2 regions of the Streptomyces sp. NPDC044002 genome follow, and region 1 is predicted to be linked to the other one. Evidence: predicted binding sites of a transcription regulator. Region 1 holds the regulator's gene; the other holds the start of a gene.
The links. Region 1 encodes HrcA, which represses chaperone genes, less so after heat shock. Its sites were predicted from a motif close to TTNGCACTCNGNNNNNCNGAGTGCNAA; they were not measured.

Region 1 (14,668 bases):
AAGGCGGGTGCCCGCGAGGTCGCCTGCCCGAAGATGACGAAGGCGGCGGACCGGCTGTCGTTCGTCCGCGGGGAGTTCCGGACCCTGGGGCGCTCGGCGACCCCCGAGGCGTGCCAGACGCTGGTGGACGCGATCGGCAGCGACCTGCGCGAGCTGGCGAGCGCGGCGGCGCAGCTGTGCGCGGACGTCGAGGGCACCATCGACGAGGCCGTGGTCGGCCGCTACTACACGGGCCGGGCGGAGGCGTCCAGCTTCACGGTCGCCGACCGGGCGGTCGAGGGCCGGGCCGCGGAGGCCCTCGAAGCCCTCCGCTGGTCCCTGGCGACCGGTGTGGCACCCGTTCTGATCACCAGCGCGCTGGCGCAGGCCGTCCGTGCCATCGGCAAGCTCGCCTCCGCCCCGCGCGGGGCCCGTCCGGGCGACCTCGCCCGGGACCTCGGCATGCCGCCGTGGAAGATCGACCGGGTCCGGCAGCAGATGCGGGGCTGGTCGGCGGACGGGGTCGCGGACGCGCTCCGTGCGGTGGCGCTGGCCGACGCGGGGGTCAAGGGCGGCGGGGACGACCCGGAGTACGCGCTGGAGAAGGCCGTGGTGGCCGTGGCCCGCGCCGCCAGGGCCTCGCGGGGGCGTTAGCCGCTGCGCTGCCGCTTGGGTGCGGGTGCGGGTGCGCGGGGCTGCGGGGGCCGCTGCGCGGGACTGTCCCCTACCCGCCCTTCACCCGTTCTCTGGGGGCTCCGCCCCCAGACCCCCGCGCCTCAAACGCCGGCGGGGCTGGAGGGTGCTGGCGGGGCTGGATTTGGCGGGCCTACGCGAAAGCCCCGGTTCCTCCCTGGGGAAGGGGGGAACCGGGGCCTTCGGTCACTGCTGTGTGCGCCGCACCCGCGTGGCGAACGCAGGCCGCGTGCGGCGCGGGGTGCCGGTCAGGAGCGGATGAGAGGGCCCGCTTGGTCCGTCCCGGCGATCACATCGAGTGCGGAACTCAGATGGCGGCAACCTTGGAGGCCAGCGCCGACTTCTTGTTGGCGGCGGCGTTCTTGTGGATGACACCCTTCGAGACGGCCTTGTCCAGCTTCTTGGAAGCCAGGCGGGCCGCAGCGGTGGCCTTCTCCGCGTCGCCCGCGAGGATCGCCTCGTTGGCCTTGCGGATGAAGGTGCGCAGCTCGGACTTGACCGACTTGTTGCGAAGGCGAGCCTTCTCGTTGGTCTTGTTCCGCTTGATCTGGGACTTGATGTTCGCCACGAAAGAGCCTTTTCAGGTTCAGAGTTTTTTCGGATTCGTGTCACGTCTGCTGAGAGGGCATGCGAGACACAGCCACCCAGACTACCAGGCGCGCTTCGAGCGGCCCAAACCGAGCGCATCCCCGCGTCCATGGGACCATGGGAGTCTGCGTACAAGTCTGCCTACCGATCCGACAGCAGATCCGACAGCGACCGAGAATCAGGACACTGCGTGCCCGCCATCCCCAGCCACGTGCCCGAGCCGAGCCGTACCGACCCGGCGCTGATCCGTAATTTCTGCATCATCGCGCACATCGACCACGGCAAGTCGACCCTCGCCGACCGGATGCTCCAGCTCACCGGCGTCGTCGACCAGCGGCAGATGCGCGCCCAGTACCTCGACCGCATGGACATCGAGCGTGAGCGCGGCATCACGATCAAGTCGCAGGCGGTCCGCCTGCCCTGGAGCCCCACCGAGGGCGCGGGCACGGGCACCACGCACATCCTGAACATGATCGACACCCCCGGGCACGTCGACTTCACCTACGAGGTCTCGCGCTCCCTCGCCGCGTGCGAGGGCACGATCCTGCTGGTGGACGCCGCCCAGGGCATCGAGGCCCAGACCCTCGCCAACCTGTACCTGGCGATGGAGAACGACCTCGCGATCGTCCCGGTCCTGAACAAGATCGACCTGCCGGCCGCCCAGCCGGAGAAGTTCGCCGAGGAGCTGGCGAACCTGGTCGGCTGCCAGCCCGAGGACGTCCTGCGGGTCTCCGCGAAGACCGGCCTCGGCGTGGACGCCCTGCTCAACAAGGTCGTCGAGACCGTCCCGGCCCCGGTCGGCGTCAAGGACGCCCCGGCCCGCGCGATGATCTTCGACTCGGTCTACGACTCCTACCGGGGCGTCGTCACGTACGTCCGTGTGGTCGACGGCACGCTCAACAAGCGCGAGCGCATCCGGATGATGTCCACGAACGCCACGCACGAGCTGCTGGAGATCGGCACCAACTCCCCGGAGATGCTGCCGGCCGACGGCCTCTCCGTCGGCGAGGTGGGCTACCTGATCACCGGTGTGAAGGACGTCCGCCAGTCCAAGGTCGGCGACACCATCACCCAGCAGACGGGCGGCGCCACCGAGTCCCTCGGCGGCTACAAGGACCCGAAGCCGATGGTCTTCTCGGGCCTGTACCCGCTCGACGGCTCGGACTACCCGGAGCTGCGCGAGGCGCTGGACAAGCTCCAGCTCAACGACGCCGCGCTCGTCTACGAGCCCGAGACCTCGGCGGCGCTCGGCTTCGGCTTCCGCGTCGGCTTCCTCGGCCTGCTGCACCTGGACGTGGTCCGCGAGCGCCTGGAGCGCGAGTTCGGCCTCGACCTGATCGCCACCGCGCCCAACGTGGTCTACCGGGTCGTGATGGAGGACCGCACCGAGGTCACCGTCACCAACCCGAGCGAGTTCCCCGAAGGCAAGATCAAGGACGTCTTCGAGCCGGTCGTACGGGCCACCGTCCTCGCGCCCACCGAGTTCATCGGCGCGATCATGGAGCTCTGCCAGACCCGCCGCGGCACCCTGCTCGGCATGGACTACCTCTCCGAGGACCGCGTCGAGATCCGCTACACCCTCCCGCTCGCGGAGATCGTCTTCGACTTCTTCGACCAGCTGAAGTCCAAGACCCGCGGCTACGCCTCGCTCGACTACGAGCCCACCGGCGAGCAGGCCTCCAGCCTGGTCAAGGTCGACATCCTGCTGCACGGCGACAAGGTCGACGCCTTCTCCGCCGTCTGCCACAAGGACGCCGCCTACGCCTACGGCGTGCGCCTGGTCGCCAAGCTGCGCGAGCTCATCCCGCGACAGGCCTTCGAGGTGCCCATCCAGGCCGCCGTCGGCTCCCGCGTCATCGCCCGCGAGACCATTCGCGCCATCCGCAAGGACGTCCTCGCCAAGTGCTACGGCGGTGACATCTCCCGTAAGCGGAAGCTGCTGGAGAAGCAGAAGGAAGGCAAGAAGCGGATGAAGATGGTCGGCTCCGTGGAGGTCCCGCAGGAGGCCTTCATCGCGGTCCTGTCCAGCGACGAGTCCGGCGGCAAGAAGAAGTAGCGCCGTATGCGAAAGAGGCCCCCGAGCGTAGGCTCGGGGGCCTCTTTCGTTATGAATCGGCCGCCGGTTGGCCCTTACGCGCCAGCCTGAGGCCCCCTACTCTGAGCATTGGTTACTCGCCAGTTACAAGCCCGTAGTCATGCCCTAGCCAGCCCGAGCAGGCCCTGCCGCGTGGTCCGGAGGACGTCCGTGAGCGACACACAGACCTTGATCGAGAACCGTCCGCCCACCGTGGCGGCCCTCTTCCTTGACCGCGTCGCCGCCACGCCGAACGCGGAGGCCTACCGCTTCCCCGTGGCCGCGGCCGGCCGCGAGGGTGGTCCCGACGACTGGAAGTCGCTCAGCTGGGGGCAGGCCGCCGACCGGGTCTTCGCCATCGCCGCCGGACTGATCTCCCTCGGCCTGCACTCCGAGCAGCGCGTCGCGCTCGCCTCCAACACCCGCGTCGAGTGGATCCTCTGCGACCTCGGCGTCATGTGCGCGGGCGGCGCGGTGACCACGATCTACCCCAGCACCAACGCAGAGGAGTCCTCCTTCATCCTCTCGGACTCCGAGAGCCGGGTGCTGATCGCCGAGGACGCCAAGCAGCTGGCCAAGGCCCGCGAGCGCCGCGCCGACCTCCCCGACCTCGCCCACGTGGTGGTACTGGAGGCGGCCGACGCCGTGCCCGCCGAGGGCGACCCGGAGGGCTGGGTGCTCTCCCTCGCCGAGCTGGAGGAGCGCGGCAAGGAGCACCTCGCCAAGCACCCCGCGGCGGTCAAGGACCGGATCGCGGCCATCACCCCCGACCAGCTCGCCACCCTCATCTACACCTCCGGCACCACCGGCCGCCCCAAGGGCGTACGCCTGCCGCACGACAACTGGTCGTACATGGCCAAGGCCACCGTGGCCACCGGCATGATCCACTCGGACGACGTCCAGTACCTGTGGCTGCCGCTCGCCCACGTCTTCGGCAAGGTGCTCACCTCCGGCCAGATCGAGGTCGGCCACGTCACCGCCGTCGACGGCCGCATCGACAAGATCATCGAGAACCTGCCGGTCGTCCAGCCCACCTACATGGCGGCCGTCCCGCGCATCTTCGAGAAGGTCTACAACGGCGTGGCCGCCAAGGCCCGGGCCGGCGGCGGGGCCAAGTACAAGATCTTCCAGTGGTCGGTGGGCGTCGCCCGCGAGTACGCCAAGGTCACCCAGGACAACTACCGCCGCACCGGCCGGGCCACCGCCCCCTTCGCGCTCTCCGCCAAGCACAAGGTCGCCGACACGCTCGTCTACTCCAAGCTCCGAGAGGCCTTCGGCGGCCGCCTGCGCGCCGCCGTGTCCGGCGCCTCCGCCCTGGCCCCCGAGATCGGCTACTTCTTCTCCGGCGCGGGCATCCACATCCTGGAGGGCTACGGCCTCACCGAGTCCAGCGCGGCCTCCTTCGTCAACCCCGGCGAGGCCTACCGCACCGGCACGGTCGGCAAGCCGCTCCCCGGCACCGAGGTCCGCATCGCCGACGACGGCGAGGTCATGCTGCGCGGCCCCGGCATCATGCAGGGCTACCACGGCCAGCCCGAGAAGACCGCCGAGGTCCTCGAAAGCGACGGCTGGCTGCACACCGGTGACATCGGCGAGCTCTCCCCGGACGGCTACCTGCGCATCACCGACCGCAAGAAGGACCTGATCAAGACCTCCGGCGGCAAGTACGTCGCCCCGGCGGAGATCGAGGGCCAGTTCAAGGCGATCTGCCCGTACGTGTCGACCATCGTCGTCCACGGCGCCGACCGGAACTTCTGCTCCGCCCTCATCGCCCTCGACGAGCCCGCCATCCTCGGCTGGGCCGCCGAGAACGGCCTGGAAGGCAAGACGTACGGCCAGGTCCTCGCCGCGGCCGAGACCAACCGGCTGGTCGAGACCTACATCCAGACCCTCAACGAGGGCCTCCAGCGCTGGCAGACGATCAAGAAGTTCCGGATCCTGCCGCGCGACCTCGACGTCGAGCACGGCGACCTCACCCCCAGCCTCAAGCTGAAGCGGCCGGTCGTCGAGCGTGAGTTCAAGCACCTCATCGAGGAGATGTACGAGGGCTCCCGCGAGGCCTGACGCCCCGCGGCGGGCCGGACGGGGCGGGGCGGCGCGGCCGCCCCGCAGGCCCCGCGGCCGGGCCCCGCACGAGCCGTGCGCGGCGACGCGGGCGGTGTCCGGTCGCGCGGCCGGGGCCCGGGGGCCGGGTCCTGCGCGCCCACGTCCGCCGTACGCGGCCCCGCGCCCGTCCCGGCGCGGGCCGCCGGGCCACGGCGAGTGCGGGACAATGGCGGCATGCCTTCCGCACTGCCCGATGGTGACCCCATGCCCGAAGACGGCTCGCTGCCGTCGCACGCCCTGGAGGGCGCCGGGGAGCGGCCGCTCGGGTTCTACCTGCACGTCCCGTACTGCGCCACCCGCTGCGGGTACTGCGACTTCAACACCTACACCGCCACCGAGCTGCGCGGCACCGGCGGCGTCCTCGCCTCCCGGGAGAACTACGCCGACACCCTGATCGACGAGGTCCGCCTCGCCCGCAAGGTGCTCGGCGACGACCCGCGCGCCGTGCGGACCGTCTTCGTCGGCGGCGGCACGCCCACGCTGCTGCCCGCCGGGGACCTCGTACGCATGCTCGCGGCGATCCGCGACGAGTTCGGGCTCGCCGAGGACGCCGAGGTCACCACCGAGGCCAACCCGGAGTCCGTGAACCCCGAGTACCTGGCCGAGCTGCGCGCCGGCGGCTTCAACCGGATCTCCTTCGGCATGCAGAGCGCGAAGCAGCACGTCCTGAAGGTCCTCGACCGCACCCACACACCCGGCCGCCCCGAGGCCTGCGTGGCCGAGGCGCGCGCGGCGGGCTTCGAGCACGTCAACCTCGACCTGATCTACGGCACCCCCGGCGAGTCCGACGACGACTGGCGGGCCTCCCTGGAGGCCGCGCTCGGCGCCGGCCCCGACCACATCAGCGCGTACGCCCTGATCGTCGAGGAGGGCACCCAGCTGGCCCGCCGGATCCGCCGCGGCGAGGTCCCGATGACCGACGACGATGTCCACGCCGACCGGTACCTGATCGCCGACCAGGTCATGGCCGAGGCCGGGTACTCCTGGTACGAGGTCTCGAACTGGGCCACCACCGAGGCCGGCCGCTGCCTGCACAACGAGCTGTACTGGCGCGGCGCCGACTGGTGGGGCGCGGGCCCCGGAGCCCACTCCCACGTCGGCGGGGTCCGCTGGTGGAACGTGAAGCACCCCGGCGCCTACGCGGCCGCCCTCGCGGAGGGCCGCTCCCCGGGCGCGGGCCGCGAGCTGCTGTCGGCGGAGGACCGCCGCGTGGAGCGCATCCTGCTGGAGCTCCGCCTGGTCGACGGCGTCCCGCTGTCCCTGCTGGCCCCCGCGGGCCTGGCGGCCTCCCGCCGCGCCCTCGCCGACGGCCTGCTGGAGGCGGCCCCGTACGAGGCCGGACAGGCGGTCCTGACCCTGCGCGGGCGGCTGCTGGCGGACGCGGTGGTGCGGGACCTGGTGGACTGATCCCCCGGGCGGGTGAATCCCCCCGTAACTGGGCGCTTCCTGCCTACGCTGTCCGTAGCCTGCCAGCAACGGCACGCGGCTGATGTGGAGGACCACGGAGATGACCGCTGTGTACGAAGAGATCAACGCCGTGTTCGACGAGCATCCCGAGCTCTTCGGTCACTTCAAGATCGAGCTTCTGCGGGGGGACATCGTGATGATGGCGGGACCCGACGTGGTCCACAACGACATTGTGGAGGCGGTCCAGGATCAGATTCCGCGAGCCAACTGGCGACGGCTGCAGACGCAGGACATTGCGATTCTTGAGGAAACCAGTGAGCCTCAGCCGGATCTGGTTGTGGTGGAGCGAGGCGTGGGTCCGGGGATCGGCCGCTTGATGCCATCTGAGGTGATCACGCTGCTGGTGGAGGTGGTGTCGAAGTCGAGCATCGACCGGGACTACGGCCTCAAACGAGCCCTGTACGCGGCCGGCAGGGTGCCTGCCTATCTGATCATCGACCCGTTCTATGCCGGATGCGTGCTGCTGACCAAGCCGACGGGTGCTGGTGAGGCGGCTGATTACCAGGTGGAGCTCCGAGTACCGTTCGGGCAATCCGTGCCCCTCGATATTCTCGGTATCGAGCTGGACACCACCGAGTTCGGCACCCTGCCCAAGCTCAAGCGGCACCGCCGGCCGTGACGAAGTCGATCAGCTCCTCCACCCGCCCCAGCAGCGTCGGCTCCAGGTCCCGGTAGGACGTCACCCGGGACAGGATGTGCTGCCAGGCGGCCCCCGTGTTCTCCGGCCAGCCCAGCGCCCGGCAGACGCCCGTCTTCCAGTCCTGCCCCCGCGGCACCTCCGGCCACGCCCGGATGCCCAGTGCCGACGGCTTCACCGCCTGCCAGACGTCCACGTACGGGTGGCCCACCACCAGCACGTCCGGCCCCGTCACCGAGGCCGCGATCCGGGACTCCTTCGAGCCCGGTACGAGGTGGTCGACCAGGACGCCCAGACGGGCGTCCGGGCCGGGGGCGAACTCCGCGACCACCGCCGCCAGGTCGTCCACGCCCTCCAGGTACTCCACCACCACGCCCTCGATCCGCAGGTCGTCGCCCCAGACCCGCTCGACCAGCTCGGCGTCGTGCCGCCCCTCCACGTAGATCCGCCCCGCCCGCGCCACCCGCGCCCGCGCCCCCGGGACGGCGATCGAGCCCGAAGCCGTACGGGCCGGCGCGGCGGACCCCCGCGCGGGGCGGGTCAGGGTCACCACCGCGCCGTCCAGCAGGAAGCCGCGCGGCTCCAGCGGGAAGACCCGGCGCTTGCCGAAGCGGTCCTCCAGGGTCACCGTGCCCGCCTCGCAGGCCACCACCGCGCCGCAGAAGTCCGTACCCGCCACCTCGACCACCAGGTCCGGGTCCGCCGGCACCTCCGGCACCGGCTTGGAGCGCTTCCACTGCGGGGTCAGGTCGGGGGAGTACTCACGCATCCGGCCGACACTAGGAGAGCCGGCGCCCTCACGCCCCCGACACGCCGAACCTGGCCGCCAGTGTGTCGCGTTGCGCACGCACGAAGCCCGCGTCCACCAGCGCTCCGTGACCCGGCACGTACACCGCGTCGTCACCGCCCAGCGACAGCAGCCGGTCCAGGGCGGCCGGCCACTGGCCCGGCACCGCGTCCGAGCCGGCCTGGGGCTCGCCCGACTCCTCGACCAGGTCCCCGCAGAACACCGCCTCCCGCTCGCCCGGCACGAAGACCGCCAGGTCGTGCTCGGAGTGCGCGGGCCCCACGTTCGCCAGCAGCACCTGCACCCCGCCCAGCTCCAGCGTCCACTCGCCCGACACCAGGTGCCGGGGCGCCTGGAGCAGGTCCGCCGCCTCCGCGGCCTCCTCCTCCGCCAGACCCATCCGGACCGCGCTCACCCGCACGTCCTCGCGGCCCGTCGGAGTCGACAGCAGCCGCTCCAGGCCGACCGCCCCGAAGAACTCGGCTCCCGCGAAGGCCGCTCCGCCCAGCACGTGGTCGAAATGTCCGTGGGTGAATGCGATATGGGTCACGCGGCGACCCGTGAGCCGCTCCGCCTCGGCGCGCACCTGCGCGCCCTCGCGCACGGACGATCCCGGGTCGATCAGCAGCACCGACTCGTCCCCCACCACCAGTCCCACCGTGCAGTCCCACACCGGTAGCCGTCGCCGGCCGACCCGTCCGGTGACCCTTTCCCAGCCCGCCTCTTCCCAACGTACGTCCATGCGGTGACGCTACCCTGGCGGGCCGCCCTTGCCTGCGGCGTACTACCCGGCCGTACACTGACCGGGGGATCTCTGGCACTCACACGCGCAGAGTGCCAACAAGGCCAGGGCCGGCCCCGACGGCCAGGCAGACGACCGACCGCATCCGGAGGTGTGCGCGATGCTCAGCGAACGCAGACTCGAGGTGCTGCGCGCCATCGTCCAGGACTACGTCGGGACGGAGGAGCCCGTCGGCTCCAAGGCCCTCACCGAGCGCCACAAGCTGGGCGTCTCGCCCGCGACCGTGCGCAACGACATGGCCGTGCTGGAGGAGGAGGGCTACATCGCCCAGCCCCACACCAGCGCCGGCCGGATCCCCACGGACAAGGGCTACCGCCTCTTCGTCGACAAGCTGGCCGGCGTCAAGCCGCTGTCGACGCCCGAGCGCCGGGCCATCCAGAACTTCCTCGACGGCGCCGTCGACCTCGACGACGTGGTCGGCCGCACGGTACGGCTGCTCGCGCAGCTCACCCGGCAGGTCGCCGTCGTCCAGTACCCGTCGCTGACCCGCTCCACCGTGCGGCACGTCGAGCTGCTGTCGCTGGCCCCGGCCCGGCTGATGCTCGTACTGATCACCGACACCGGCCGCGTCGAGCAGCGCCTCGTCGACACCCAGACCCCCTTCGGCGAGAACTCCCTCGCCGACCTGCGGGCGCGTCTGAACAGCAGGGTCGTCGGCCGCCGCTTCACGGACGTGCCGCAGCTGGTGCAGGACCTTCCGGAGTCGTTCGAGATCGACGACCGGGCGACCGTCAAGGCCGTCCTCGCGACCCTTCTCGAAACGCTGGCCGAGGAGGCGGAGGAGCGGCTGATGATCGGCGGCACCGCCAACCTCACCCGCTTCGGACATGACTTTCCCTTGACCATCAGGCCCGTGCTCGAGGCGCTGGAGGAGCACGTCGTGCTCCTGAAGCTGCTGGGCGAGGCCGGTGAGTCGGGAATGGCCGTAAGGATCGGTCACGAGAACGCCTACGAGGGACTCAACTCCACGTCGGTCGTGTCCGTCGGCTACGGTTCGGGCGGCGAAGCAGTCGCCAAACTCGGCGTGGTCGGACCGACCCGCATGGACTACCCCGGAACGATGGGAGCGGTACGCGCAGTGGCACGTTACGTCGGACAGATCCTGGCGGAGTCGTAAGTGGCCACGGACTACTACGCCGTTCTCGGCGTGCGCCGCGACGCATCGCAGGACGAGATCAAGAAGGCCTTCCGCCGCCTCGCCCGTGAACTCCACCCGGACGTGAATCCGGACCCGAAGACGCAGGAGCGCTTCAAGGAGATCAACGCGGCCTACGAGGTCCTCTCGGACCCGCAGAAGAAGCAGGTCTACGACCTCGGCGGCGACCCGCTGTCCTCCTCGGGCGGCGGTGGCGGCGCGGGCGGCTTCGGAGCGGGCGGCTTCGGCAACTTCTCCGACATCATGGACGCCTTCTTCGGCCAGGCCTCGCAGCGCGGCCCGCGCTCGCGGACCCGCCGCGGCCAGGACGCCATGATCCGTCTGGACCTGGAGCTGGACGAGGCCGCCTTCGGCACGACCAAGGACATCCAGGTCGACACCGCCGTCGTCTGCGGCACCTGCTCCGGCGAGGGCGCCGCTCCCGGCACCTCGGCGCAGACCTGTGACATGTGCCGCGGCCGCGGTGAGGTCTCCCAGGTCACCCGGTCCTTCCTGGGCCAGGTCATGACCTCGCGCCCCTGCCCGCAGTGCCAGGGCTTCGGCACCGTGGTCCCGACCCCGTGCCCCGAGTGCGCGGGCGACGGCCGGGTCCGCTCCCGCCGCAGCCTCACCGTCAAGATCCCCGCCGGTGTCGAGAACGGCACCCGGATCCAGCTCGCGGGCGAGGGCGAGGTCGGCCCCGGCGGCGGCCCCGCCGGCGACCTCTACGTGGAGATCCACGAGCTGCCGCACCCGACCTTCCAGCGGCGCGGGGACGACCTGCACTGCACGGTCACCATCCCCATGACGGCCGCGGCCCTGGGCACCAAGTGCCCGCTGGAGACGCTGGACGGCATGGAGGAGATCGACATCCGGCCCGGCACCCAGTCCGGCCAGGCCATCCCGCTGCACGGGCGGGGCGTCACCCACCTGCGCGGCGGCGGCCGCGGCGACCTGATCGTCCACGTCGAGGTCACCACCCCCGGCAAGCTGGACGCCCAGCAGGAGGAGCTGCTGCGCCAGCTCGCGAAGCTGCGCGGCGAGGAGCGGCCGATGGGCCAGTTCGCCCCCGGCCAGCAGGGCCTGTTCAGCCGCCTGAAGGACGCGTTCAACGGGCGCTGAGGCAGGTCCGGAGCACTCGTACGAGCCCGGTCCGGGGTCATCCCGGTCCGGGCTCCGTGCGTTCCGGGACACCGCGCGCGGCGATTCCCGGACACGCCGGGGAAGCGGACTATGCCAGGCGAATGCGACGGTTCGGCCCGGTGGCCCGGACGTGGCACGATGCAGTCCATGTCCTCCGCACCGAACGGTCTCCCCCAGTACCCGATCGTGCAGGCTCCCATGGCGGGCGGCGCCTCCTGCCCGCCGCTCGTCGCCGCCGTGTGCGAGGCCGGCGGCCTCGGATACCTGGCCGGCGGCTACAAGACCGCCGACGGCATGTACCAGGAGATCAAGCAGACGCGCGGCCTCACCCGGCGGCCCTTCGGCGTGAACCTCTTCATGCCGCAGACCGGCTACGTCGACCCGGCCGCCGTCGAGACCTACCGCGGGCAGCTGGCCGGCGAGGCCGGCTGGTACGAGGTCTCGCTCGCCCCCGAGGACACCGTCGGCAACAGCGACGACGGGTACGAGGCGAAGCTGGCCATCCTGCTGGAGGACCCCGTCCCGGAGGTCTCCTTCACCTACGGCACGCCCGCGCCCGGTGTGCTCGCCCGGCTGCGCGGGGCCGGCACCCGTACCGTCGTCACCGTCACCTCGGTCGAGGAGGCCCGCTCCGCTCAGGCGGCGGGCGCCGACGCCGTCTGCGTCCAGGGCGTCGAGGCGGGCGGCCACCAGGGCACCCACCGCGACGACCCGGAGGCCGACGGCACGGCCGGCGTCGGCCTGCTCGCGCTCGTCGCGCAGGTACGGGAGGCCGTGGCCCTGCCCATCATCGCGGCGGGCGGCCTGATGCGCGGCGCGCAGATCGCGGCGGTGCTGGCGGCGGGAGCGGACGCGGCGCAGCTCGGCACGGCCTTCCTGGCCTGCCCGGAGTCGGGCGCGCACCCGCTGCACAAGAAGGCCCTGACCGACCCGATGTTCCCGCACACGGAACTGACCCGGGCCTTCACGGGCCGGCCCGCGCGTGGCCTGGTCAACCGGTTCGTGCGGGAGCACGGGCCGTACGCCCCGGCCGCCTACCCCCAGGTCCACCACATGACCGCCGGGCTGCGCAAGGCGGCCGCGGCGGCCGGCGACCCGCAGGGCATGTCCCTGTGGGCGGGCCAGGGGCACCGGCTGGCGCGGGCGCTGCCGGCCGGGGAGCTGGTGGAGGTGCTGGCGGCCGAACTGGCCGGGGCACAGGACGCGTTGAACGCATTGCAGATGAGGAGAACGTCATGACGGCCCCCGTGTTCGTGGTCGAAGAGGTTCCGGCGGGGCCGGAGTTCGTGCTGGACGGCCCCGAGGGGCGGCACGCGGTGTCCGTGAAGCGGCTGAACCCGGGCGAGGACGTGGTCCTCACGGACGGGCGCGGCCGGTGGGCCGAGGGCGTGGTCAAGGCGGCCGAGGGCAAGGACCGCCTGGTGGTCATGGACCTGGAGAGCGTGCTGGAGGAGCCGGAGCCCGACGTCCGGATCACCGTGGTGCAGGCGCTGCCGAAGGGCGACCGGGGCGAGGTGGCCGTCGAGACGATGACGGAGACCGGCGTCGACGCCATCGTGCCGTGGCAGGCCTCGCGGTGCATCACGCAGTGGCGCGGCGACCGGGGGGCGAAGTCCCTGGCCAAGTGGCGTTCCACGGCGCGGGAGTCGGGCAAGCAGTCGCGCCGGGTCCGGTTCCCGGAGGTGGCCGAGGCGATGTCCACGAAGCAGGTGGCCGCGCTGCTGGCGCAGGCCGACCTGGCGGTGGTGCTGCACGAGGACCGGGACACCCCGTCGGCGGCGCTGGCGACGGCTCCGCTGCCGGAGAAGGGGTCGGTGGTGCTGGTGGTCGGCCCGGAGGGCGGGGTCTCGCCGGAGGAGCTGGCCGTCTTCGCGGAGGCGGGGGCCGCGCCGTACCGGCTGGGGCGGTCGGTTCTGCGCACGTCGACGGCCGGCACGGCGGCGACGGCCGTCCTGCTGGCCCGTACGGGGCGCTGGTCGTAGCCCCTGCCCTGGCCGGGCGGTTGCCGGTTCGGGGCCTTGCCCTGCGGGGCCGGTGCGGTGGGGCGGGGGCGCCGCTGCGCGGGCTGCTCCCCGCCCCGCCCTTCGCCCGTTCCCCGGGGCTCCGCCCCGGACCCCCCTGGGGGCTCCGCCCCCAGACCCCCGCGCCTCAAACGCCGGCGAGGCTGGATCATCCAGCCCGTCCGGCGTTTGAGGACCGGGGTCAGGGGCGGAGCCCCTGGGAACGGGCGAAGGGCGGGTAGGGGACCCGGCCCCGCGCAGCGGGGCGCCGTCGGCGGACGGGATATGGGGCGGCAGCCCCCGGCGCGGGGCCGATAGCATGCCCCGACCGATCAACGTCACGGGAGGCGGCAGCGAATGGCCGGGGAACCGCAGGCGGACTGCCTGTTCTGCAAGATCGTCGACGGCAAGGTGCCGGCGACCGTGGTCCGGGAGACCGAGACCACGATCGCCTTCCGGGACATCAACCCGCAGGCGCCGACCCACGTGCTCGTCATCCCCAAGGTGCACTACCCGGACGCGGCCTCCCTCGCCGCCGCCGAGCCGGCCGTGATCGCCGACATACTGCGTGAGGCCGGGGAGATCGCCGCGGAGGAGAAGATCGCCGAGCACGGGTACCGGGTCGTGTTCAACACCGGGGCCGGCGCGGGCCAGACCGTCTTCCACGCCCACCTGCACGTCCTGGGTGGCCGCGGCCTCCAGTGGCCGCCCGGATAAGCCGTGTCCGTACGCGAGTTCGTGGTCCTCGGCACCGCCAGCCAGGTCCCCACCCGGCACCGCAACCACAACGGCTACCTGTTGCGCTGGGACGGTGAGGGCATCCTCTTCGACCCGGGCGAGGGCACGCAGCGGCAGATGCTGCGGGCCGGGGTCGCCGCGCACGACATCAACCGGATCTGCGTCACGCACTTCCACGGCGACCACAGCCTCGGCCTGGCCGGGGTGATCCAGCGGATCAACCTCGACCAGGTCCCGCACCCCGTGACGGCGCACTACCCGGCCTCGGGGCAGAAGTTCTTCGACCGGCTGCGGTACGCCACCGCCTACCGGGAGACCGTGGCGCTGCGGGAGGAGCCGGTCGCCGCGGACGGGGTGCTCGCGAGCGGGCCCTCGTACGTCCTGGAGGCGCGGCGGCTCTCGCACCCGGTGGAGTCCTTCGGCTACCGGCTGACCGAGCCGGACGGGCGCCGGATGGTCCCCGCGCTGCTCGCGCGGTACGGGATCAAGGGGCCGGACGTGGGCCGGATCCAGCGCGAG
Region 2 (14,668 bases), on a different contig from region 1:
AAGCGGCCCTCGCTCTTCCGCCCGCCGTACGGCAACTACAACCAGGACACCCTGAAGGCCGCCAAGTCCTGCGGCATCAAGGCGGTTCCGCTGTGGAACGCCGAGGCGTTCGTGAACCGGATGGACTACCGCGAATGGGACCGCGACCTCCATCCCGGCGACATCATCCTCACGCACTTCCGGGGCCGGGAGGACTGGAAGGGCACGATGCCTGACATGATCCGTCATGTCATGAAGACCGTCACGGACAAGGGATATGCCGTGGCCCGCCTGGAGGACTACTTGTGAGGTACGCGCGCCGGCTGGTAGCCGGGACGCTGACGGCCGGCGCGCTCGCGCTGTCCCTGACGGGGTGCGGGAACAGCGTGGACCCCATCGAACGGCTGGGCCGCAAGACCGCGCCGGACAGCGCGTCCCCGTCCACCTCCCCGTCCGCGCCGGCCCCCGCGGCGAGCTCCGCGCAGGCCGGTGCGGCGGGGGACGAGGCGTACCGGAAGTGGGGCCTGAAGGCCCCCCTCCAGTACGCCCCCAAGCCGGCGCAGAAGCCCCAACTCCCCAAGGCCACCCCGGGCAAGGCCGCCGTGCTGGACCGAATACCCGTCGCGCCGACGGAAAAGGTCGTCTTCCTGACCTTCGACGACGGTGCGGAGAAGGACCCCGAGTTCCTGAAGATGGCGGCCGACCTGAAGCTGCCGATCAGCATGTTCCTGACGGACAACGTGGCCTCCTCGGACTACGGCCACTTCGAGAAGCTCCGCGACAACGGCTCCGGCAGCACGGTCAACAACCACACCCTGACCCACCCGAACCTCCGCACCCTGCCCTTCGCGGCGCAGAAGAAGGAGATATGCGGGCAGCAGGACCACCTGGAGAAGCGCTTCGGCAAGCGGCCCCCGCTCTTCCGCCCGCCGTTCGGGAACTACAACGACGACACCCTCAAGGCCGCCGCCGAATGCGGTGCCCCGACGGTGGTCCTGTGGCGGGCGTCGATGCAGATAAACGACTTCCAGTACGCGGAGGGCTCCGCCCTCAAGCCGGGCGACATCATCCTGGCCCACTTCCGCGGCCCGTCGGAGCTCAAGGGCGCGACGGAAACCCAGATGACGACCAAGATGCTCCAGCGCATACAGGACCAGGGGTACAAGATCGGCCGCCTGGAGGACTACCTGTAGGGGGCTCGCGGTGGGTTCTCGCGGTGCGGGCCCGCTATCTCCCCCTCGACCCCGTGGGGTGGGGCGGTGGTTGCCCACCCGCCCCCTTGTCTGCGGGCCGGGGGCCGGGGAAGCGGTATCCCCCTGGGCGGCCTCAGAGCGGGTTGGGGGTTTCCCGTCAGTCCCATCGTCCTTCCGTGTCGTGCCGGCCTGTCAAGGGCGCTCCTTCGTCGCGTCACTTCGTGATCGCCTTCGGCGACCCTTGACAGGCCGACCCGCCCCGGAAAGCCGAAAGACTGCCGGGAAACCCCCAAAGAAACGGCACGGTCGATAGTCGGAGGGACGGGTCCCTCAGCGATGGGCGAGGGGCCGGGCGTCGGCCGGCCGGGCATCCGGGCCCGTCCAGTCCCGATTCCGGGCCAGGGGAGCGGCTACCCGCACGAGAGGCCGATCAGGGCCCCCTGGGAAGCCCCCAGGCGCGACAGATCGCTACGCGCTTCTCTTTTCTCAGCGTCCGGCGACCGTCTGGGGCCGATACCCGTGCCAAATGTTGATCAGAGGCCCATTCGGCAGCGGTAGGCGCATCGGATCGCTACGCGCTCCTCATTTCTCGGCGTCCGCCGCTGCTCTTGGGCTGTTGTTCGCAAGGCGCGTCCTGCCCCTCACGGACGAAGGGCGCGGACCATGACGGCGAAGAGGGGACTGTCAGGGAAGGGCTGTTGGGTGCCGACCTGGGTGTAGGACCAGGATTCGTAGAGGCTCCGGACCTTGGGGTGGGCGGTGTCGACCAGGAGGACCGAGAGGGCTTCGGGCCGTTCGGCCAGGAGGGCTTCGTGGATGCGGTGGGCCGTGCCGGTCTTGCGCCACTGGCGACGAACCATGATCTCGGACACCGCGTACGTGCGGGTTCCGGAAGCCGGCCGGGGAGCGGTGTGGTGGCCCTGCCACCATTCGGCGCCCTCGCGCTGGGCGGCGCCGTAGGCGTAGCCGACCGGTTCGCCCTCGTCATAGCCGATGACGCAGGTGAAGCCGGGGTTCTCGCTCCAGTGGTCGACGAACCAAGGGAACCGCTGCACGAACGGGTCGTCCATCTGCGCTGCGTAGACCTCGGCGTGTACATCGATGAGGGTTTGGCGTATGGCCTTCGCAGTGGTGTGGTCGTGGTGGACGAGTTCGAGCGTCACGCGGGACTCCTCTGCTGGTTCCAGGTGCGGGTGATTTCGGCGCCGGGCGCGAGGCCGTTGAGGGCGGTGGTAAAAGTGCGGATCAGATGGTGGATGCGGCCGGTGTCCGCTGAGCCGGGAGGCGGGATCGCCGCCTGTGCGGTCGCGCAGGCCTGCTCCGCGTCCCCTTGGGCCAGCTGGGCCAGGGCGGCGTGCGCCGTGTAGTAGGCACGATTGCGGTGCTGGTCGGCGCGGAGGGCACCGAGACAGCGGTAGGCGTGGTACTCCGCCTCCTCGGCACGGCCCAGGCGCAGGTGCGCGATGCTTGTCAGGCCGTCGAGCTCCCCGTGGGTGAAGAAATCCATGGAGGCCGGCCGGCGGCGCGTGAGGTCTGCCCGGGCGAAGGAGTCTGCGGCTCGGTCGAGGGAGCGCAGGGCTCGGTCTTGGTCGCCCGTTCCGGGCAGGGCCAGAGCGAGGCGGGCGTGACTGAGAGATGCGTACAACGGATCGTTGCGGTGCACGCTGGTGGTCATGGCCGCTTCGGCGGCGGCAACGGCGTCGGCATGGCGTCCGCGCTGGTCGGCGAGCATGGCGGCGTAGCGCCACACCTGGTGCTGGACTTGGCCGTCGCCTGAGAGCCCGGCGAGGGTGACGGCACTCTCCAGATGGCGTTGCGCGCGGTCGAGCTGGCGGGAGTCGACTGCGGCCCAGAGGGCCGCAGCCGTGAAGGCCGCGGCCAGTGCGTAAAGGTGCCCGCGGACACGCTGAGTGGCACTGCCGTTCTGCTGGAGGTCCATGGTGTGGCGTGCCAAGCCGAGGGCGCGAGCCTCTGCCGGGGTGCCGCCGCCCTTCACGTCGTCCATGGCGATCAGACGGACGAGCTCCGTGCCGAGCCTGTTGATGTCCGTGCTGCCGATGGTGGGGCGGGACGCCACGGCGGCGGTCACGGCTGATCCGGCAGCGACCGCTATGAAGGTACGGCGGTGCAAGGGCTCCTCCAGGTCGCCCGAGGGCGCATCGAAGCCGAGGGCTTCGGCGGTACAACCGAACACCGCTTCCAGAGCGATGCGCTGGCGCCCCTGTGGCCGACGAGATTCCCCGCTGAGATAGCGGCGCACGGTCCGATCGGTGACGAGCCCCCGCCTCCCGGTGAGCCGTTCAATCGCGTCATTCATGCGTTCTGCCAGCTCGGCACGGGTGAGCTGCAGTTCTGCCATGCGCGCCGCCAACTCCGCGTTCGCCGCCATGAGGCCACGGTAGATCCGGACGGTATCCAGGCGCTTCCGGCTGCGTAAAGCCCGCGCAATTTCGTCCGGGTGGCCGCGACTTGAACGCGACCGGTTCGCCCTCCCCGTCAGCCGTCCGCTGGGCGTTCACTGGGCATGCAGCTCGTCCCACTGAACCGACCAGGAGAAGCCGTCATGGACGAGAAGAACAACGGAGCCGGCTCCGCCCGCCGCACACGACTGCTCGTGCCCTGCCGTTGTGCCGAACGGCCGGACGGCGAGGATCCGCCCTGGCGGCCGGGATGGCAGCCGGGTCTCAGCGCCGAGCTGACCGCCCGCGCGGCTGCTGGGTGGCAGCGGTTCACGCGCAGTGCGGCCGAGGTGCCGGAGTCGCCGAATGACTGAGCGGTACGAGTACGTCCCTCACCGCCTCCTGCGCCGTCGCGTGCGCGACATCGCGTCCGGTGCAGAGGGGGAGCTGATGGCCGTGATCAACGAGAACGTCTCGGACTCTCCCGTCCACGAGCGCTGGATGGAGCTCGCCTACATCCGGGGCGCCTCGGGCCGTGAGTTCACCACGGCCGTCACCAACATCCAACCCGCTGACCACCAGCCCAGGACGGCCGTCGGCCGCCGAGACCAGAGGAGCGCGTAGCGATCTGTCGCGCCTGTCGGCTCCCTGGGCTGCTGTTTTCGCCCTCTGGTGCGGGTATCGGCCACAGGCGGTCGTCGGACGCTGAGATGTGAGGAGCGCGTAGCGATCTGGCGCGGCTGGGGGCTTCCCAGGTCGCTCTGGTCGGCCTCTCGTGCGGGTAGTCGCGCCCCTGGCCCGGAAACCGGGCATCTGAGGGCCCGGATGCCCGGTGGGCCGGCGCCCGGCGCCTCGCTTCATCACTGACACGGCCGCTCCTCCAACCATGGACCGTGCCGTTTCTTTGGGGGTTTCCCGGCAGTCTTTCGGCTTTCCGGTTCGGGTCGGTCGGTCAAGGGTCGCCGTAGGCGATCGCGTAGCGACGCGACGAAGGAGCGCCCTTGAGGGACCGGCCCGAACCGGAAGGACGATGGGACTGACGGGAAGCCCCCAACCCTCCCTGAGACCGCCCAAGGGGCTACCGCCCACCCGGCCCCCGGCCCGCACCCAGGGAGGCGGGTGGGCAACCACCGCCCGACCCCACGGGGTCGAGGGGGAGATAGCGGGCCCGCACCGCGAGCCCCGCTCTGCCCCCGGAGGGTCACCGCCCCAGCGCCGTCTCGTGCTCCATGCGCGTCAGTTTCTGCGGGTTGCGGACCGAGTAGAGGCCCGTCACGAGGCCGTCGTCGATCCGCAGTGCCACGACCATCTCGACCTCGCCGTCGATCCGCATCAGGAGCGCCGGGTGGCCGTTGACCCGGGTCGGCTCCGCGGTCATCAGCGGGCCGAAGGCGGCGACGCCGGCCGCCAGCAGGCGGGCCACCTTCTCGGCGCCCACGACCGGTCGCGGCATGGCCTGCTTGATGCCGCCGCCGTCGCTGAGGGCGACGACGTCCGGTGCGAGGAGGTCGACCAGGCCCTGGAGGTCGCCCGTCTCCAGTGCCCGACGGAAGGCGTCGAGGGCGGCGCGGGTCTCGGTCGCGGAGACGACTCCGCGCGGCCGGCGCGCGGCGACGTGCGACCGTGCCCGGTGGGCGATCTGGCGGACCGCCGCCGGGCTCTTCTCCACGGCCTCCGCGATCTCCTCGTACCCCAGGTCGAACACCTCGCGCAGGACGAACACCGCCCGCTCGGTCGGCGTCAGCGTCTCCAGGACCAGCATCATCGCCATCGAGACGCTGTCGGCCAGCTCGACGTCCTCGGCCACGTCCGGCGCGGTCAGCAGCGGTTCCGGCAGCCAGGGGCCCACGTAGGTCTCCTTGCGCCGGCTCAGCGCGCGCAGCCGGCCGAGGGACTGCCGGGTCGCGATCCGGACCAGGTACGCGCGCGGCTCCCGCACCGTTTCGAGGTCGACCCCCGCCCAGCGCAGCCAGGTCTCCTGGAGGACGTCCTCCGCGTCCGCGGCCGAGCCGAGCATTTCGTAGGCGACGGTGAACAGCAGCTTGCGGTGGCTGACGAACGCCTCGGTGGCGGGGTCGGGACGGCCGTCCTCGTTCATGTGCGGTCTCCTGGTTCCTTCGTGCGTGGCCATGTCGCGCATACGACGCCGAATCCCGCTGCTTTGTGACAGCCCCCGCGGCTCCCGTCCTGTGACGCGCGACACGTGCGGCTCCCTGTCACAAGCGCGGCCCGGCCGGCATCTCATGTCCGACCAGTCGCGTTGACGAGGAGGACGACATGAAGGTCGTGGTGGTGGGCGCCGGCTACGCGGGGATGCTCGCGGCGAACCGGATCGCCAAGAAGGTGAAGGGCGCGGAGGTCACGGTGGTCAACCCGCGCGCCGATTTCGTGGAACGCGTACGGCTCCACCAGCAGGTCGCCGGGACCGCCGCCACGGCGACGCCCCTCGCGTCGATGCTGCGCCCCGGGATCACCGTCCGGGTCGCCACCGTCGAGAAGGTGGGCGACGGGCACGTCACCCTGGCGGGCGGGGAGAGGCTCGACTTCGACCACGCGTTCCTGGCCGTCGGCAGCACGGTCCGGGCCATGGCCGGAACCGTCCCGGTCGGGACCTGGGAGGGCGCGGAACAGGCCCGCGCGGAGCTCGGTGCCCTGCCCGCGGGCAGCACGGTCACCGTGATCGGCGGCGGCGCGACCGGCATCGAGACGGCGGCCGAGGTGGCTGAGGCCCGGCCCGACCTGCGCGTACGGATCATCGGCCCGTCGGTCGCCGACGGCTTCTCCGACCGGGCGCGGACCAAGGCCCGCACCGGACTTGAGCGCCTGGGGGTCGAGGTGGTGGACGACACCGTCACGGAGGCCGCCGGCGGAGTCGTGCACCTGCGCTCCGGGGCGGTGGCCGCCTCCGACCTGACCCTGTGGGCGATCGTGTCCGACGTACCCGACCTGGCCGCGCGCAGCGGCCTCACGGTCGACGCGCGCGGGCGGGCGCTCGTGGACGAGTGCCTGCGCAGCGTCGACGACGGACGGATCTTCGTCGTGGGCGACTGCGCGGCGGTGCCCGGCGCCCGCTTCGCCTGCGCTCTCGCCGGCCCGCAGGCCGCCCACGCCGCCGACACCCTGGTCCGCCTGACCGGCGGCCGGGAGCCCGAACCGTACGCACTGCGGTACGTGGCCCGGGCCGTCACGCTCGGACGCAAGGGCGCGGTGGCCCAGTTCACCCGCCGCGACGACACCCTGCGCCGCGCCTGCCTCACCGGACGCACCGCCGTGGTGGTCAAGGAGCTGGCCTCGCGGGGAGGCAAGTACGGCGCCCGCACGGGTACCGGGGGGTGAACGCCCCGGCCGGGGGGGGGCGCTACTCGGCCGTCAGGATGGCTAGGAGTCCGGGGAAGCGGGCCTCGATGTCGGCTCGACGCAGGCCTGCCATCCGGCTATTGCCCCGGTCGACCTGGTGGATCAGGCCGGCCTCCCGCAGGGTGCGGAAGTGGTGGGTGACCGTCGCCTTGGAGACCGGCAGGGAGAAGGAGGCGCAGGTGCGCGCCGTGCCTTCCGGGGCAACGGCCAGCTCGCGCACCACACGGCGGCGCAGGGGATCGGCGAGCGCGGACAGCACCCTGCCGAGCTCGATCTCTTCGACGGTCGGGTGACCCTCGTCGTCGGGCATGATGGCGGCCTCCTCCCTCAGGTATGGATTGGATCTTACCTCCGGCGGCTGCTAGCGTCCGATAGGTACGAACTCGATCGTACCTATCTGTGGGGGAGAACCTTGATGGACCAGCTCGTCTCGCTCGTCGGCATCGCCCGCTCCAAGCCGGAACGCGCCCAGGAGGTCATGGAGCTCCTGCTCTCCTTCGTGGAGCCCACCCGGAAGGAACCGGGCTGCCTGGAGTACCACTTCCACGAGGACAAGGAGGAGCCCGGTGTCTTCGTGTTCTACGAGGTGTGGCGCACCCAGGCCGACCTGGACGCCCACCTGGCGCTCCCGCACATGCAGGACTTCTGGGAGCGTCGAATGGACTACCTGACCACCGATGTGGAACTCCGCTTCGTGAACATGCGCAGCCCTTACGGCCATTAGGGCCTGTCCTCCGCCTCGTGGAATCGGGTCGCAGAAGCCCTGGGCTTCCCCTTACGGTTCGGACATGTTTGTTGTCACGGTGAGCTACACGGTTCCGCTGGATGAAGTCGACCCGTGGCGACCGGCCCACGGCGAGTGGCTGAACGACCTCATTTCACGCCGTCTGCTGCTGGTGGCCGGACGGCAGGTGCCTTTGGTCGGCGGTGTCTACCTTGCCCCTCGGATGCCCAGGGAAGACCTTGACGGCCTTCTCGCCGGTGATCCGTATGCCGTCAACGGCGTCGCGACACATACGGTCGTGGAGTTCACGCCGTTGCTGGTCGCGGACGGTCTGGAGGAGCTCAAGTCTCTGGAGTGAGCCCGGGTCCCGGATCGGGACTGGACGGGCCTGGATGCCCGGCGGGGGGGGGACCCCCCCCCCCCCCCCCCCCCCCCCCCCCCCCCCCCCCCCCCCCCCCCCCCCCCCCCCCCGCACCGCGAGCCCCCCTCAGCGGACCCCCGCCCCCGCCGTCACCACCGGGGTGATCGTCGTTTCCGCCGGGCCCATCGCGTCGGCTTCGCGTTGGCGTTCCGCGCTGTCGCTGATGCGCAGCAGCAGGGCGATCATGATCCAGTTGGCCAGCAGTGACGAGCCGCCCTTCGCCAGGAAGGGGAGGGCCTTGCCCGTCAGGGGGATCAGGCCCGTCACGCCGCCCGCGACCACGAAGACCTGGAGGGCCAGGGCCGCCGCGAGGCCCACCGCCAGCAGCTTGCCGAACGGGTCCCGCGCGGCCAGCGCCATGCGCAGGCCCCGCTGTACGAGCAGGGCGTAGATGATCAGTACGGCCATGACCCCGGCCAGGCCGAGCTCCTCGCCCACCGTCGTCAGGATGAAGTCGCTGCGCCCCGCGAACTTGATCAGCTCCGGGTGCCCCATCCCGAGGCCGGTGCCCGAGACGCCGCCGGTGCCGAAGCTGAACAGCGCCTGGGCGGACTGCTCCGAGTCGAGGCCCTTCGGGGGGTTCGGCGAGTACACGGCCAGGGGGTTCAGCCAGGCGGCGACGCGGCCCTTGACGTGGGGTTCCGTCGAGCCGACCACGAACGCGCCCACGGCCGCCATCAGCAGGCCGCACACGATCCAGCTGGTGCGCTCGGTGGCCACGTACAGCATCACCACGAAGACACCGAAGAAGATCAGCGAGGTGCCGAGGTCGCGCTCGAAGACGAGCACGAGCAGCGAGATGATCCACACCGTGATGATCGGCCCGAGCTGCCGCATCGGCGGCAGTCGCATGCCCAGGAACTTCCGCCCGGTCAGGGCCAGGGAGTCGCGGTGGATGACCAGGTAGCCCGCGAAGAAGACCGCGATCATGATCTTCACGAACTCGCCGGGCTGGAGCGAGAAGCCGAAGAGGATGATCCAGCGCTTGGCGCCGTACGTGTCCGCGCCGAAGAACGCCGGCGCGATCAGCAGCACCAGCGCGACGGCCATCGTGATGTAGATGAAGCGCTGGAGCAGCCGGTGGTCGCGCAGCAGCGCCACCACCAGGATGCAGGCGGCGACGCCGACCACCGTCCACATCAGCTGGTCGGGCGCGTTGGCCGTGGAGTTCCACCGCTCGATGTAGCCCTGGTCGAGCCGGTGGATGAGCACCAGCCCCAGCCCGGTGAGCAGCATCGCGAGCGGGAAGATCAGCGGGTCCGCGTACGCCGCGAACCGGCGGATGCCCAGGTGCCCCACCAGGGACAGCAGCGTCATGCTGATGACGAAGCTGGTGAGGTGCTGCGGCAGCTCGCCGTTCATGGCCAGCCCGGCGCTGACGTGGCCGAAGACGGCGATGCCGATGACCAGGAGCAGCAGCAGCGCTTCGGTGCGACGGCGGGCGCCCGCCACCGTCAGGGGCCTCAGTCCACGCACGGGATACCGCCGCCGTCGATCGCACCCTTCTCGGGCTGGGGCGGAGGCGGGGCGGATGACGGGGGAGACGCAGGGGAAGACGGGGAGGAAGAGGGAGGAGAGGGAGAAGAGGACGGCGCGGCGTCCGGGGCGCCCGGGGTCGTCGCAGTGGTCGACCGGGGACCGATCTGCTCGGCAATGAGGCGCTTTATCTTCATATCATCTACGACGTTGATGTCCTCCCCATGGTTCCTTCCGAAGCCCTCGATGGGGAGTGTCGTGAACCGCACTTTCCCCCCGGACAGGTTCTTCGCCTGCTTCACGAACGACAGCAGGTCCCACCCCGCGTCCGTCACGACGTCCTCTTTCGCCGTGTCGATCAGCTTGAGCAGCTTCACCGGGTCCGTGAAGGTCCCGGCCGAGTTCAGCTTCTGCGTCGCACCCGCGAGGAAGGCCTGCTGCCGCTTCGTCCGGTCCAGGTCGCCCATCTCCAGCCCGTGCCGCTGCCGTACGAAAGCCAGGGCCTGTCGGCCGTTCAGGGTCTGCCGGCCCGCCGGGAAGTCGGCGCCCGAGTACGAGTCCTTCACCGGCTTCTTCAGGCACACCGGTACGCCGCCCAGCGCGTCCGCGAGGTGGTAGAAGCCGGCCAGGTTCAGCTCGGCGAAGTGATCGACCGGGACGCCCAGGAAGTTCCGCACCGTCTCGATCTGCGCCCGGCGCCCCGCCTCGCGCCCCTCCCGCTCCAGCCGGCGCCGGTCCTGCACGCCGTCCCGGGACAGCTGCTCCTCCTTGGCGGCCTTCGCCAGCCCGTACGCCTTCTTGATCTTGTCCTTGCCGTTGCCCTTGTCCTGATGGCCGGGGCCCTGTCCGCCGGCTATCTGCACGAAGTCGTCGCGCGGTATCGAGAACGCCTTCGCCTCGCTGCCGTCGCCCGGTACGTGCAGCAGGATCAGGGTGTTCGCGTTGTAGCCGCCGATGTCCGAGCTCCCCGCGTGCAGCTTGTCGAGGACCTCCTCGGGCAGCGGGTCGCCGTTCTGGTCGCGCCGGCTGTCCAGGCCCATGAGCAGGATGTTCACATCGCCGTGCGCCGACTTCGCGGCGCCGTCCAGGGCCTTGGAGCTGGCGATTCCGGACGCGAGGTCGTGGTAGACGTACCAGGCGCCGCCGCCCGCCATCACCGTCAGCGCGCAGCCCGTGATCAGCAGTGTGCGTGCGAGCCGTCGGCGCCGTGAGAGCCTGCGGTGGCCGGTCTTCCTCCGTTGAGCGCTCATGCCGCTCGATCCTGGCGCAGCGGCGCTGAAGGAATCCTGAAACCTGAAGGCCCCCTCAGCGGCCGTCCCGCCCGGACGGCAGCCACAGCTCCAGCAGCGCGCCCCGGCCGCCCGGCGCGCCGAGCGCGCGTACGCCGCCCCCGTGGGCCCGCGCGATCTCCCGGGCGATGGCCAGGCCCAGGCCGGTGCCGCCGCTGGCCCGGCCCCGGTCCGCGTCGAGGCGTACGAACCGCTCGAAGACCCGGTCGCGGTCCGCCTCCGGGATCCCCGGGCCGTCGTCGGCCACTTCCAGCACCGCCCGCCCGTCCCGCGCGGCCGCCCGCACCACGACCCCGGCGTCCGCGTACCGCAGGGCGTTGTCCACCAGGTTGGCCAGGGCCCGCTCCAGCCGCGCCGGGTCCCCGTACGCCGGCACCGGCGCGGGCGCCTCCAGCCGCAGCGGCACCCGGGGCGCGGGCCGCCGCGCCGCGTCCTCGGCCGCCAGCAGTGCGAGGTCCACCGGCTCGGGGCGGGGCGCGGGCCCGCCGTCGAGGCGGGCCAGGAGCAGCAGGTCGGCGGCGATCCGCTGGAGCCGCTCGGTGTCGGCCAGCGCGGCGGCGACCGACGCCCGGTCGGGCCGCTCCATGGCGAGGGCCACCTCCAGCCGGGAGCGGACGGCGGCGAGCGGGTTGCGCAGCTCGTGCGAGGCGTCGGCGGTGAACTGGCGCTGCCGGGCGTCGGAGCGCTCCAGTCGGTCGAGGGTGTCGTTGACGGTCCGGGCCAGCTGGGCGATCTCGTCGCCGCCGCCGGGGTCGGGGACGCGCCGGTCGAGCTCGCTCGCGGTGACGGCGGCGAGCCCGGTGCGGATCGCGGTGACGGGGCGCAGCGCGCGGCCGGTGGCCCACCAGGCCAGGGCCGCCGCGAAGGCGGTCAGCGGGGGAGCGCCGGCGAGGAGGCCGGTGGCGATGGCGCGGGTGGCGTCGTCGACGTCGCCGAGCACGGTCACCGCGTAGACGGTGTGCGGATCGTGCGCGCCGGGCGGGCCGGGGGCCTCGACGGCGACGACCACGCGCCGCTGCGCGCCGGGGTGCGCGGGCGGCAGTACGGCCGAGCGGGAGTCCTGGCCGGGGCCGGGTCGCAGTCCGTCGAGGCGCGGGGGGTCCTTGGGCGTTCCGGCGGCGGTGCTGGCGACGTCGCGGCCGTGGGCGTCGCGTACGAGGACCAGGTCGACCCCGCCGTCGGGCGCGGGCAGCCGGCCGCCGGGCGGGAGGGTCCGGGTGTCGAGCTGGGCGGCGACCTTCCGCGCGGCGAGCTCGGTGCGGCCGGTGGTGTTGTCGAGGAGGTTGCTGCGCATGAGGCTGTGGAGCCACAGCCCGCCGGTGGTGAGGACCGCGGCCATCGCGAGGGCGGCGGCGAGGGCGGTCCGCGCGCGCAGGTTGCCCACGAGGGGGCCGCGCCGGCTCCCGCCGCTCCCGCTCCCGCCGCGCCGGCTCCCGCCGTCCGCCCCGGGCCCCTCACCCACCCCAGGCCCCTCACCCACCGTCGGGAGCCATGCGGTAGCCGGTGCCGTGGACGGTGAGGATGGAGCGGCGGCCGAAGGGGGCGTCGATCTTCTTGCGCAGGGAGGAGACGTAGACCTCGACGATGTTCGGGTCGATGCCGTGCGGGGCGTCCCAGACCTCGTCGAGGACGTCCTGCTTGGCGACGGCCCGGCCGGGGCGCCGCATCAGGCAGGCGAGGACGCCGACTTCGCGGGCGGTGAGTTCGATGTCGCGGCTCCCGCGGCGGCAGCGGCGGTCGAGCGGGTCGAGGAAGAGGTCCCCCGCCCGGAGCTCGGTGGGTTCGGGGGCGGCGGCGCGGCGGGCGAGGGCGCGCAGCCGGGCGGCGAGCACCAGGAAGGAGAAGGGCTTGGTGAGGTAGTCGTCGGCGCCGGCGTCGAGCCCTTCGGCCTCGTCGTGCTCGCCGTCCCGGGCGGTCAGCATCAGGACGGGGGTGGGGTCGCCGTGGGACCGCATCCGGGCGCATATCTCGGCGCCGCCGGGGCCGGGGAGCATCAGGTCGAGCAGGACGGCGTCGTACGGTCCGCCGGTGAGGGCCAGTTCGAGGCCGCGGTGGCCGTCGTGGGCGAGCTCGACCTGGTGGCCCTCGGCGGACAGGCCCTGGCGGAGGGATTCGGCCAGGTTCTCTTCGTCTTCGACCACGAGGATGCGCACGCCCCAAGCCTCACATACCGGGCAGTGGCTCCTCGGGCCCCGGGGCGCCGCGGTCCGGTTCCCGGCCGGTCGGGGTTCAGCCGAACGGGGGGTTCGGCGGCCGGAATGCGTGGAACCAGCGGACCGTGTTGGCACTCCGCTTGACCGAGTGCTAATCGCCGGAATAGTGTCACACCTGGCACTCGCCCCCGGTGAGTGCCAACACAGCGACAGGCTGGTCCGGCACCCGCGACGACGGATCGACCTGGTCGCCACCTCAGACAGTTAACCCCGGATCTCCGAAGGGGGAGGTCGGATCGTGACGACCGCCAGCTCCAAGGTTGCCATCAAGCCGCTTGAGGACCGCATCGTGGTCCAGCCGCTCGACGCCGAGCAGACCACGGCCTCCGGCCTGGTCATCCCGGACACCGCGAAGGAGAAGCCCCAGGAGGGCGTCGTCCTCGCGGTCGGCCCGGGCCGCTTCGAGGACGGCCAGCGTCTCCCGCTGGACGTCACCGTCGGCGACATCGTGCTGTACAGCAAGTACGGCGGCACCGAAGTGAAGTACAGCGGCGAGGAGTACCTCGTCCTCTCGGCCCGCGACGTGCTCGCGATCGTCGAGAAGTAATTCGCTTCAAGAAGTTTGCTTGAGCTGCGCCCCTGGTCACCCCGCTGATTGCCGGGCGGCGAGGGGCGCGGTTCGTTAAACCCGAGTTTTCGAGAGGGCTGAACCGCTCCCATGGCGAAGATCCTGAAGTTCGACGAGGACGCCCGTCGCGCCCTCGAGCGCGGCGTCAACAAGCTTGCCGACACGGTCAAGGTGACGATCGGCCCCAAGGGCCGCAACGTCGTCATCGACAAGAAGTTCGGCGCCCCCACCATCACCAACGACGGTGTCACCATCGCCCGCGAGGTCGAGCTGGACGACCCGTACGAGAACCTCGGCGCGCAGCTGGTGAAGGAGGTGGCGACCAAGACCAACGACATCGCGGGTGACGGCACCACCACCGCCACCGTGCTGGCCCAGGCGCTCGTCCGCGAGGGTCTGCGCAACGTCGCCGCCGGCGCCTCCCCGGCCGCCCTGAAGAAGGGCATCGACGCCGCGGTCAAGGCCGTGTCCGAGGACCTCCTCGCGACCGCCCGCCCGATCGAGGACAAGTCGGACATCGCCGCCGTGGCCGCGCTCTCCGCGCAGGACTCGCAGGTCGGCGAGCTCATCGCCGAGGCGATGGACAAGGTCGGCAAGGACGGTGTCATCACCGTCGAGGAGTCCAACGCCTTCGGCCTGGAGCTCGAGTTCACCGAGGGCATGGCCTTCGACAAGGGCTACCTGTCCCCCTACATGGTCACCGACCAGGAGCGTATGGAGGCCGTCCTCGACGACCCGTACATCCTGATCAACCAGGGCAAGATCTCCTCCATCCAGGACCTCCTGCCGCTGCTGGAGAAGGTCATCCAGGCGGGTGGCTCCAAGCCGCTGCTGATCATCGCCGAGGACGTCGAGGGCGAGGCCCTCTCCACCCTCGTCGTCAACAAGATCCGCGGCACCTTCAACGCGGTGGCCGTCAAGGCCCCGGGCTTCGGTGACCGCCGCAAGGCGATGCTGCAGGACATGGCCACCCTCACCGGTGCCACCGTCATCGCCGAGGAGGTCGGCCTCAAGCTCGACCAGGCCGGTCTGGACGTCCTCGGTTCCGC

Region 2: the regulator HrcA is predicted to act here: its motif matches at 13,120-13,146, upstream of groES (co-chaperone GroES).

The regions. Positions count from the first base shown of each region.
Region 1 covers NZ_JBWKEZ010000016.1:84,484-99,151, forward strand. The annotation lists gene holA (DNA polymerase III subunit delta) at 1-633, shown strand, start outside; gene rpsT (30S ribosomal protein S20) at 980-1,240, opposite strand; gene lepA (translation elongation factor 4) at 1,451-3,316, shown strand; gene AC07A6_RS14995 (AMP-dependent synthetase/ligase) at 3,506-5,398, shown strand; gene hemW (radical SAM family heme chaperone HemW) at 5,615-6,847, shown strand; gene AC07A6_RS15005 (Uma2 family endonuclease) at 6,948-7,526, shown strand; gene AC07A6_RS15010 (DUF3097 domain-containing protein) at 7,504-8,313, opposite strand; gene AC07A6_RS15015 (MBL fold metallo-hydrolase) at 8,342-9,073, opposite strand; gene hrcA (heat-inducible transcriptional repressor HrcA) at 9,234-10,250, shown strand; gene dnaJ (molecular chaperone DnaJ) at 10,251-11,390, shown strand; gene AC07A6_RS15030 (nitronate monooxygenase) at 11,559-12,650, shown strand; gene AC07A6_RS15035 (16S rRNA (uracil(1498)-N(3))-methyltransferase) at 12,647-13,393, shown strand; gene AC07A6_RS15040 (histidine triad nucleotide-binding protein) at 13,769-14,128, shown strand; gene AC07A6_RS15045 (ribonuclease Z) at 14,132-14,668, shown strand, end outside.
Region 2 covers NZ_JBWKEZ010000017.1:4,996-19,663, reverse strand. The annotation lists gene AC07A6_RS15325 (polysaccharide deacetylase family protein) at 1-288, shown strand, start outside; gene AC07A6_RS15320 (polysaccharide deacetylase family protein) at 303-1,172, shown strand; gene AC07A6_RS15315 (GNAT family N-acetyltransferase) at 1,814-2,335, opposite strand; gene AC07A6_RS15310 (Tat pathway signal protein) at 2,332-3,561, opposite strand; gene AC07A6_RS15305 (hypothetical protein) at 3,736-3,945, shown strand; gene AC07A6_RS15300 (hypothetical protein) at 3,938-4,195, shown strand; gene AC07A6_RS15295 (RNA polymerase sigma-70 factor) at 4,773-5,669, opposite strand; gene AC07A6_RS15290 (NAD(P)/FAD-dependent oxidoreductase) at 5,849-6,907, shown strand; gene AC07A6_RS15285 (ArsR/SmtB family transcription factor) at 6,930-7,238, opposite strand; gene AC07A6_RS15280 (putative quinol monooxygenase) at 7,344-7,652, shown strand; gene AC07A6_RS15275 (YciI family protein) at 7,717-8,010, shown strand; gene AC07A6_RS15270 (FtsW/RodA/SpoVE family cell cycle protein) at 8,140-9,549, opposite strand; gene AC07A6_RS15265 (LCP family protein) at 9,537-10,799, opposite strand; gene AC07A6_RS15260 (sensor histidine kinase) at 10,855-12,300, opposite strand; gene AC07A6_RS15255 (response regulator transcription factor) at 12,311-12,991, opposite strand; gene groES (co-chaperone GroES) at 13,290-13,598, shown strand; gene groL (chaperonin GroEL) at 13,710-14,668, shown strand, end outside.